3 regions of the Bradyrhizobium sp. Kon37 genome follow, and region 1 is predicted to be linked to each of the others. Evidence: riboswitches for the same ligand, from Rfam matches in the RefSeq annotation. Region 1 holds a riboswitch; each other region holds the start of a gene.
The links. Region 1 has a riboswitch for cobalamin ahead of AC0L3J_RS21315 (DUF1636 family protein). Riboswitches for the same ligand answer to the same signal wherever they lie in the genome.

Region 1 (3,274 bases):
CGATGCGTTTTCCCTGCACGATCACCTGCGCGCCGACATCGGTCTCGGGCTTGAGCAGCACCGGGTTCATGTCGGTGTGCGGCTCGACGCCAGCGGCGAGCGCCTGGAGCGCCTGGGCGCGGCCGATCTCGCCGCCGTCGACCGTGACGGCCGCATTGTTCGACATGTTCTGCGGCTTGAACGGGAGCACGCGCAGGCCGCGTCGCACAAAGGCGCGCGCGAGGCCGGCGACGATGAGCGACTTGCCCACGTCCGAGCCGGCCCCCTGGATCATCAATGCGCGCGCCATCGCGAGTTTCTTAGAACTCGACGCCGGCTTGCGCCTTGATGCCGGAGCGGAAGGGATGCTTGACCAGCGTCATCTCGGTGACGAGATCGGCGATCTCGATCAGCTCGTCCTTGGCGTTGCGCCCGGTAAGCACGACATGCGTCATCGGCGGCTTCGAGGTCGCCAGGAAATCGACAACCTCCGCGATGTCGAGATAGTCGTAGCGCAGCGCGATGTTGATCTCGTCGAGCACGACCATGCGGAGATTCTGGTCGAGGATCAGCTCCTTGGCCTTCTCCCAGCCGGCGCGGGCGGCCGCGATGTCGCGGGCGCGGTCCTGCGTCTCCCAGGTAAAGCCTTCGCCCATGGCGTGGAATTGGCAGAGGTCGCCGAAATGGCCGGTGAGCATGCGGCGCTCGCCGGTATCCCAGGCGCCCTTGATGAACTGCACGACCGCACAGGGAAAGCCATGGGCGACGCAGCGGACGATCATGCCGAAGGCCGAGGACGACTTGCCCTTGCCGGCGCCGGTGTGGACGATGATGAGGCCCTTTTCGCCGCTCTTGGTCGCCATGATCTTGTCGCGGGCGACCTTCTTCTTCGCCATTTTCGAGGCGTGACGGGCGTCGGTTTCGTCGGCCGTCTGGGTATCCGGTTCTGACGTCATCGGACGGGGTCCTTCGGCTTGACAAGAGGCGGTCGGGGGCAAATGGTGGCCCGACGTTGGTTCCTGTCCTACGACAGGCGAAGAGGGAATGCGATAGGGTCCGAATCGGCAAGATTTGGTTCCAAAATGCAGCCGCCCCCGCGACCGTGACCGGAGAGATGCCCGAAGCCACTGATCCCCATGAGATCGGGAAGGCGGGGATCGAAGGGGAAACCCTGCTCCGGAAGCCGGGAGACCTGCCAACGCGGACGATTTTGGACCGGCGGACGGGGTGTTCCGCGACGGGGAAACGGGCCTTCGCAAGAACGGTTCGTGGGCCTCTTCGCTTCCCGCTGTTTATTCTGGAAGAAGCGATGACCGTCACACTTCATGTCTGCATCACCTGCCGCGCCGGCGAGACGCTTGGCGAGGGCGAGACGACGCCCGGCAAGCGCCTGCATGGTGCGATCCTCGAGGCCGGCGTGCCCGAGGGCGTCAGCGTGGTTCCCGTCGAATGCCTGTCTGCATGCAACCAGGGTTGCTCGGTCGCGCTCAGCGCGCCCGGCCGCTGGTCCTATGTCTATGGTCGCCTCTCGGATGCGCATGCGAGCGACGTGGTCGCGGGCGCCGCGGCCTATGCGGCCGCGCCCGACGGCCTCGTGCCCTGGCGCAGCCGCCCGGAGATCTTCCGCAAGCAATCGCTTGCCCGCATTCCCCCCATTCTCCCCTTGGCCGTCGTGCCGGAGGCTGCCGAATGAATTCGCTCGCAAAAGTCCCGGTCACGGTCGTCACGGGCTTTCTCGGCTCCGGCAAGACCACGCTGATCCAGCATCTGCTCGCCAACGCCAACGGCAAGAAGCTCGCGGTGCTCGTCAACGAGTTCGGCAGCGAAGGCGTCGATGGCGAGATTCTGAAATCCTGCGCCGATGCGAATTGCCCGGAAGAGAACATCATCGAGCTCGCCAATGGCTGCATCTGCTGCACTGTCGCCGACGATTTCATTCCGACCATGGAGAAGCTGCTGTCGCGGCCGGTGCGGCCCGATCATATCCTGATCGAGACCTCGGGCCTGGCTCTGCCCAAACCGCTGCTGAAGGCGTTCGACTGGCCGGAGATCCGTTCGCGCATCACGGTCGACGGCGTGATCGCGCTCGCCGACGCCGAAGCTGTTGCTGCCGGCCGTTTCGCGCCCGACCCAATTGCCGTCGAAGCGCAGCGCGCGGCGGACGGCAATCTCGACCATGAGACGCCGCTGTCGGAAGTGTTTGAGGACCAGATCGCCTGCGCCGACATCGTGCTGCTGACCAAGGCGGATCTTGCGGGCGCGGCAGGGCTCGAGACAGCCAAGGCGGCGATCACCGCCGAGATGTCGCGCCGCGTGCCGATGCTGGCGATCACCGACGGCGCGATCGACGCGCGTGTCATCCTCGACCTCGGCGCTGCCGCCGAGAATGATCTCGCCGCGCGGCCCTCGCATCACGACGGCGAGGAGGATCATGAGCACGACGATTTTGCGTCCGTCGTGATCGATCTTCCTGAGGTCACCGACATCGACGTGCTGGTCGCATCCGTTCAGCGGCTGGCGCGCGAGCAGAACGTGCTGCGCGTCAAGGGTTACATCGCGGTGGAGGGCAAGCCGATGCGCCTCTTGCTGCAAGCGGTCGGCGAGCGCGTGCGGCACCAGTTCGACAAGCCCTGGGGCGCGGGTGCGAGGCGGTCAAAGCTCGTCGTGATCGGCGAGCACGGAAACATTGATGAAGCCGCGATCAAGGCGGGACTTGGTCTTTCAGGATCTGGTATCTAATGCACGTAGTCTTCCGCGAGAGCCGCGGTCTCGAGGAGACCGCGATACCAAGGGACATCGGCCAGGATCCGGCCGATCTCGTGGTGCTCTCGTATTCAGATTCCGATCTTGCCGCGTTCGCGGCCGGCTGGCGCCGTGGCCGCGACAGCCTGCCGTCGCTACGGCTCGTCAATCTCGCAGAACTCCGTCATCCGCTCTCGGTCGACACCTATATCGAGCGCACGCTGGCGCAGGCGCGCGGCATCCTCGTGCGTCTGATCGGGGGTGAGTCCTATTGGTCGTATGGGCTCGCGGCCCTGCAGCAACTGGCGAAGGAGCGCGGCATCGTGCTGGCCGTGCTGCCGGCCGACGGCCGCGACGATACGCGGCTGGATGCATATTCGACCCTGCCGGTCTCGACGCTGCGGCGGCTCAAGGTGCTCTGCGACACCGGCGGCCCTGTCGCATCGCAAGCCGCGATCGCGCAGCTTGCGTTGGCTTCGGGCCTCTATGCGGGACCTGTTATCGGCGAGATGACCGTGCCCGAGATGGGCTTTTACGATCCCGCGCGCGGTGT
Region 2 (3,274 bases), on a different contig from region 1:
GAGATAGTCCTCCCACTGCGATTTGCGCAGCGGCAATCCCTCCCGCAACGCAGCCTCGTCGATCTGGATCATGGTCGCTCCAGCTGCCTCAAGGTCGATGACCTCGTCTCGGATCGCGAGAGCGATCTGTCGGCATGTCTCGCTCCGCGGGATGTCGTCACGGACAAACGACCAGTTCAGGATCGTCACTGGTCCGGTCAGCATAGCCTTGACGGGTTTTTTGGTCAGAGACTGCGCATGTCGCCACCATTTAACGGTCATGGGCTTCGGGCGGGAGACATCTCCAAACAGGATAGGAGGACGAACGCACCGCGAGCCATAAGACTGAACCCAGCCGTGCTTGGTAAACGCGAAACCCAACAGCTGCTCGCCAAAGTATTGAACCATGTCATTGCGCTCGAACTCACCGTGTACGAGCACGTCCAGGCCGATATCTTCCTGCCAATGCACGGTATGGGCTGTCTCCGCTTTCAGAAGCTGCTCGTACTGCGTGTCATTCAGCGCTCCCCGCGCATGAGCTGCACGCGCATTGCGGACGTCCGCCGTTTGCGGGAAGGATCCGATGGTTGTGGTTGGAAACATCGGCAATGCGAAGGCGACGCGCTGGACGTCGGCGCGCTGGGCGAACGCACTGCGACGGCGACGCATGCTATCGTCGATCGCGGCCATTCGTCCGGCGACGTTCGCACTATGGATCTTCGGCGATGTTTCGCGGGTGACGGATGCATCCTCTGAGAGGGCGAGTTCATCCGCCACGTCGGCAGCCTGGCCGGCCAGCGCTTTGCCCAATATCGAAAGTTCCTTGATCTTCTGCACTGAGAACGCCAGCCACGTCTTCAGATTGGGATCGAGATCGGTCTCTAGCTCAATGTCGGTGGGAACATGAAGTAGCGAGCAGGAGGGAGCAATCTGAACACGGTCCCTGCCCAGTTTTTTGACCATAGGAGCGAGCTGGTCGAGCAGCGCGGGCAGATTGGAGCGCCACACGTTGCGACCATCAACGACGCCTAGCGAGACCACGAGATCTCCACGGGCTCTGGCGACAATCGCGTCCAACTGGCCGGGTGCCCGAACCAAGTCGACATGGAGTCCGGCAACGGGCAAAGCCAAGACTGTCTCAAGATTGTCGCCGACACCTCCAAAATACGTGGCCAGCATGATTTTTAGGGGCGGTACGGCGTTAACGAAATGAGCATAGGCCCGGCGGACAGCCGCCCGAGATCCTTCGTCGACGTCCATCACTAGGCATGGCTCGTCGAGCTGAACCCATTCAGCGCCGCGCGAGGCTAGTTCGCGGAGAACATCGACATAGACGGGGAGGAGCCGATCAAGCAGCGAGAGCGGATTGAATGCGGGATCTACGCTTTTGCCGAGCTTCAGGAAAGTGACTGGGCCCACTAGGACGGGCCGCGTCTGATAGCCGAGGCTTCTTGCCTCCTCATATTCCTCGATCGGCTTCCGAGAGGCAAACTTAAAGATCTGATCCTGGTGAAATTCCGGCACCATGTAGTGGTAGTTCGTATCGAACCACTTCGTCATCTCCTGTGCGGCTACGCCGGGCCCATGCTGAGCGTGGCCACCGTCCTGAGCGCCACGCGCCATGGTGAAGTAGGTTTTGAGCGACACAGGACCTTCGGTCCAGCCATAAACGTCGGGAATGGCGCCGACCATCAGGCTGGTATCGAGTACATGATCGTAGAGCGAGAAGTCATTCGAAGGAATGACGGTCGCACCGCGGGATTTCTGCCGTGCCCAATTAGCGGCACGAAGTCCACTCCCCGCCTCGAGGAGCTCGGCTTCGCCGGACTTTCCCGCCCAGTAGCTCTCGAGCGCGAATTTGAGTTCGCGTCGTGGGCCGATGCGTGACGTCCCCAGTGTGGCAACGGGAAGCGAAAGGATTGACATAGCCTAGACCCCATGTTGGGGCAAAGGCCATGGCGGACGCAGACAGCGAACATCGCGTGAGCGACAACTGCTTGGCGCACACCGGGACGCCCCGCCCGTGGACGATATCTTGTCGAGGCAGGTCTACTGGCTCACAGGTCGTCGCTGCTGTCCGGCCTTCCCGAAGCCGCATGGCTTCAGTGACTTCGTTGGACAGCGGCTCGCCGCTTACAGTTGCGGGGGCAGCGCCGGCATTGCACCGGCTTCCCTCTTAGCTCCGGATCAAACGAAATCCGGAGACCGCGACGGCTTGAATTATGCGCACGAGGATCGATGCGTCAACCTACCGATTCTCGCTGCGATATTGCCCAAGCGATTACGAGCGCACTAGGCGGGTACGACGGTCTTGCTCGCGGCCTAGTGAACACGCCCGGATCTGTGGAGGCTCCGCTTGTGAAATGCATTCGCTCCCCGCTCGCGTAACGGTTGAGCTCCACCACCGGAACGAACCCGGGCCGCTTTCGGTATCTGTGTGATCGCGAGGAGGCGACCTTTTCCGTCAGCAGCTTTTCGAACCTGCGCGTCAGGAAGGTGCGATCATCCTCAGCCGGCATCCGTTTGGTCACAGCCCACGAGGGCTCCCTAGAAATTTCGAAAGCCGGATTGCTCCAGGACCGCACGGATGATCAGGTCGGCTCCATGGGTGTTCGGCGAGCCCGCGACCAGGCACGAGGTCGTCCGCCTCCGTGAGGTTGGCCAAGATGATCTTCTCGGTGCACTAGGTGTTCACGTGCTGAGCGACTTTTGCGCCGGCTTCGATGCGTCCGTGGCCGCTCGACGCCGGTCTGCCTCGCCTCGACTCGCGGCCAGCGACGATAGGCCTTAACGCGGCCACGGAGCATCGAGGGCCTTGTCCTTGTTCGTGACAAATTCGACGGTGTCCTCCGAGAGAGCCCTTTGAGGGGGTCCTCGGAGTCGCTCAGCGTCTTAAGCTCATAACGATGTTAATCGACCTCGATGCGCCCCATGCGGTCGTGGTCTCCTCAAGGTCCCACATCTACAACTTCGTTCGCGAAATCGAGCGATGAGGCCTTGGTCGCGGGCTGCCTATCCTGTCTTGGACGGGACACAGGTGTCAGGGACCGGACAGACCACCGCGCATTGCGGCGTGTCGCAATGGCCCTCGCACTCCGTACATTTTTTGGCATCGATAACGTAAATGTCGCGCTTCAGACTGATCGCCGCGTTGGGACACTCGAACTCACATGCGCCACAAACGGTGCATTGCGAAGCGACGATCTTGTAAGCCATGCGTTCCGACTCCTTAGGCGAGCGATGCCATGGGCGATCCCTTTCAAATGCCGTGCCAAACGCAGACGCGCTCAATGTT
Region 3 (3,274 bases), on a different contig from region 1:
CGTCGCCATCCTCTCGCGAGGCGACGCTGCCGCGCGGCGGGATGCGACGGCGCAAAACAGCCGCTTCGTCCGCGTCTTCGGAGCACTCGCGGCGGTCGGCATCGAAGCCCGGCCGGCGATCTACGACGAAAGCCTCGCCGAAGAGGTCCGCGAGCAGTTGCTCGCGGTGGACGGCGTGCTCGTCTGGGTCGATCCGATCCACCAGGGCAAGACGCGGGTTGAGCTTGATCCCCTGCTTCGCGACGTAGCGGCGCGGGGCGTGTGGGTCAGCGCTCATCCGGACGTCATTCTCAAGATGGGCACCAAGGAGGTACTCTATCGTACCCGCTCGATGGGGTGGGGATGCGACACGGCTTTATATCAAACCGCCGAGGCCATGCGCGCCGAGTTGCCGACACGGCTCGCCACCGGTCCGCGCGTGATCAAGCGCAACCGCGGTAACGGCGGCCAAGGCGTGTGGAAGGTCGAGAGCCTGCCGAATTCCCCGATGATAAAGGTGCTGGACGCGACCAAGGATGTCTCCGAGGAACTGACGTTGGAGAGTTTTCTCGGTCGCTGCACGGAATATTTCGAGAACGGCAGCGTGGTCGATCAGCCATTCCAGCCTCGCTTGAGCGAAGGCGTGGTGCGCTGCTATATGGCGGGCGATCGCTGTGCCGGCTTCGGCTCTCACAAAGTCAAAGCCCTGGTTGACTCGCCGGATGCCCGTTCCGAGGCCGGACCGCGGCTCTATACCTCGAACGCAGACTCGCGCTTCCAGCGGCTGCGTCGCTTGATGGAAGACGAGTGGACCCCGGGAATGATGAAGACGCTGGACATCGACGCAGGCTCGCTTCCGGTCATCTGGGACGCGGACTTCCTGTACGGTCCGAAAGACGCGGCCGGTGCCGACACCTACGTCCTGTGCGAGATCAACGCGAGTTCATGCTTCGCGATCCCCGAGGAGGCCCCGGCGGCGATCGCAAGGACGGTGAAGCAGCGGCTCTCGCAAACGCAACCGGCTGGATCGGCGGACAGGAGGCCCTAAGCAAGAATGCCGCGGCATCTCGTGCTGCGGCACTCCGCCAGAGGCGCCGGTCATACGCGGATGTTGACGCGCTCATCGCCAAATGCCAGTTTCCCGCGCGGTAGTGTCCGCAAGGACTCTCCAAGGGAATGCGGTGCGTCCACCTCGAGTGGGCAATTCCGCGGCTGCCCCCGCAACTGTAGGCGGATAGCCGACGACCAAACGAACCACTGGAGCCCCGCTTGGGCCTCTGGGAAGGTGGTCGAAGGCGATGACCCGCGAGCCAGGAAACCTGCTACCAGCCATGGTCACGCGCGAACGCATTGGGCGGGGTGCCCTGATGTCGGAAGAGTAGCCGGTGCATCTGCCGCTAGGGGCGAAGGCAGACTGCTAAGGCAACCGCGGTGACGGTTAGTTTGCGTCGCCGCAGAGCGTTGTCGTGCAAAATCTTTATTTCGGTCCGGGCGTTGCGCCGGAACATTCGCGTGTCCTTATCCAGATCTCTCAGGGAAGAGCCGGCAATTTTCGGCGCGCCACACCTGCCCTGCTCGCCTTGCTGCTCTCGACATCCCTGTCCTCCATGGCGATGGCGCAGACCGCGGTCCGCGACAACGCCTCCCGCGAGGTCGGCCCGGTGATCGTCACCCCGCCCACTCCAAGACCGGCCGTAACCGTCAGCCCCGGCGCTCAGAGATCGCGCACGGCCCGGCGCAACGTAGGGCGTAATCGCGCCGCTCCGGTGGTTGCCAACCCAACAACCCAGCCTCCGAGCTATCAGGTGCAGACGCCGTTGAACACGGCCGCCGTCACCGATGTCGGCTCCCGGCTCGGAATCACGGCACGGGAAACGCCAGCGACCGTCGAGGTCATTGACCAGCAGACCATGCAGGATCAGGGCATCAGGACCACTACCGATGTCGCCAAGGCCGCGGTCGGCGTCACCGGCGGCGATGCGCCGGGCGCGCCCGCAATCTTCTCCATGCGCGGCTTTAGCGGCGACCAGCTCACCACCCTCTACAACGGCATCCCGATCGGGCCGTCGACCATGACGGGCCGGCCCATGGATACCGCCAATCTGCAGCAGGTCGAGATCATCAAGGGCCCCAACTCCCTGGTATCGGGACTCGGATCCACCGGCGGTGCGATCAACTACGTCACCAAGGCGCCGCACACCGGGCCCATTATCAACGAGGCCTTCACCTCCTACGATTCCTTCAACGGCTATCGCGCCGGCTACGGTTCCGGCGGCAGCACGCTGGTCAATGGCCTCGACTACCGTTTCGACATCAGCCATTCCAACGACAAGAGCTTCATCGACGACACCTATTCGAAGCTCAGCAACGTCTCGGGCCAGTTGAACTACCGCGTCAACGACAGCCTGAAGATCTGGGGCGCCGCCGAATACAAGCAGGACAAGGACCGATTCTATTGGGGAACGCCGCTGGTGCCGGCGAACGCGCCCGGCGTCGTGCCGACGTCAGGCATCGTCTCGGGCCAGTGGACCAATTGCTACCTCAACGGCCATGCCGGGGCGCTCAATCCCGTTACCATCGACGCGCGCACGCTGACGACAAGCTACAACGTGCTCGACAATCACAGCGGGGCCAACGAGCTCTGGCTGCGCAGCGGCTTCCAGTGGGACATCACCAACAACATCTCGCTGCGCAGCCAGGTCTACGGCTACGACGCGCATCGGCACTGGTTCAACAACGAGATCAGCTCGTTCGACGATTCCGGGCCGAACAAGGTCTATCGCGAGCGGCTGGCGCTGGACCACGCGCAACGGCTCTATGGCAACATCACCGACCTCACCGTCAATTCCAACCTCGGTGGAATGGACAACCGCTTCGTCGCTACGGTTGCGGCAAGCAGCTCGCAATTCAACGTCTCGCAGGATACAAAGTTCTTCTCCGACACGGTCGAGCTGATCAATCCGGACCGCGGGCTTTACGGCCCGCGCAGCGACGAGAAGATCTACACCCATCTCGACACCACGGCGCTGTCGTTCGAGGACCGGCTCAAGCTGACCTCGACCTTCGCGCTGATCGGCGGCATCCGGTTCGAGGATATCGAACTATCGCGCACGCGCTTCAATCCCGACGGCTCGCTAGCGTCCGGAAAAGGCTATCCGTTCTCGACCAAGTTCAATCCGGTCACCGGGCGCATCGGCTACACCTGGGACATCGCGCCCGGGGTGATGCTGTACAGCCAATATGCGACGGCGGCGGACCCGACGGTGGCCAACATCTTCATCCTCGCGCCAAAGGT

Region 2: linked by a shared signal. The riboswitch ahead of metE (5-methyltetrahydropteroyltriglutamate--homocysteine S-methyltransferase) and the one ahead of AC0L3J_RS21315 (DUF1636 family protein) in region 1 are both predicted to bind cobalamin.
Region 3: linked by a shared signal. The riboswitch ahead of AC0L3J_RS08255 (TonB-dependent receptor) and the one ahead of AC0L3J_RS21315 (DUF1636 family protein) in region 1 are both predicted to bind cobalamin.

The regions. Positions count from the first base shown of each region.
Region 1 is NZ_JBVVOY010000011.1:136,420-139,693, forward strand. It holds gene AC0L3J_RS21305 (cobyric acid synthase) at 1-289, opposite strand, end outside; gene cobO (cob(I)yrinic acid a,c-diamide adenosyltransferase) at 300-935, opposite strand; cobalamin riboswitch at 976-1,193, shown strand; gene AC0L3J_RS21315 (DUF1636 family protein) at 1,289-1,672, shown strand; gene cobW (cobalamin biosynthesis protein CobW) at 1,669-2,718, shown strand; gene cobN (cobaltochelatase subunit CobN) at 2,718-3,274, shown strand, end outside.
Region 2 is NZ_JBVVOY010000005.1:254,421-257,694, reverse strand. It holds gene metE (5-methyltetrahydropteroyltriglutamate--homocysteine S-methyltransferase) at 1-1,905, opposite strand, end outside; cobalamin riboswitch at 2,005-2,204, opposite strand; gene AC0L3J_RS14695 (4Fe-4S binding protein) at 2,992-3,195, opposite strand.
Region 3 is NZ_JBVVOY010000003.1:53,406-56,679, forward strand. It holds gene AC0L3J_RS08250 (Cj0069 family protein) at 1-1,027, shown strand, start outside; cobalamin riboswitch at 1,112-1,320, shown strand; gene AC0L3J_RS08255 (TonB-dependent receptor) at 1,446-3,274, shown strand, end outside.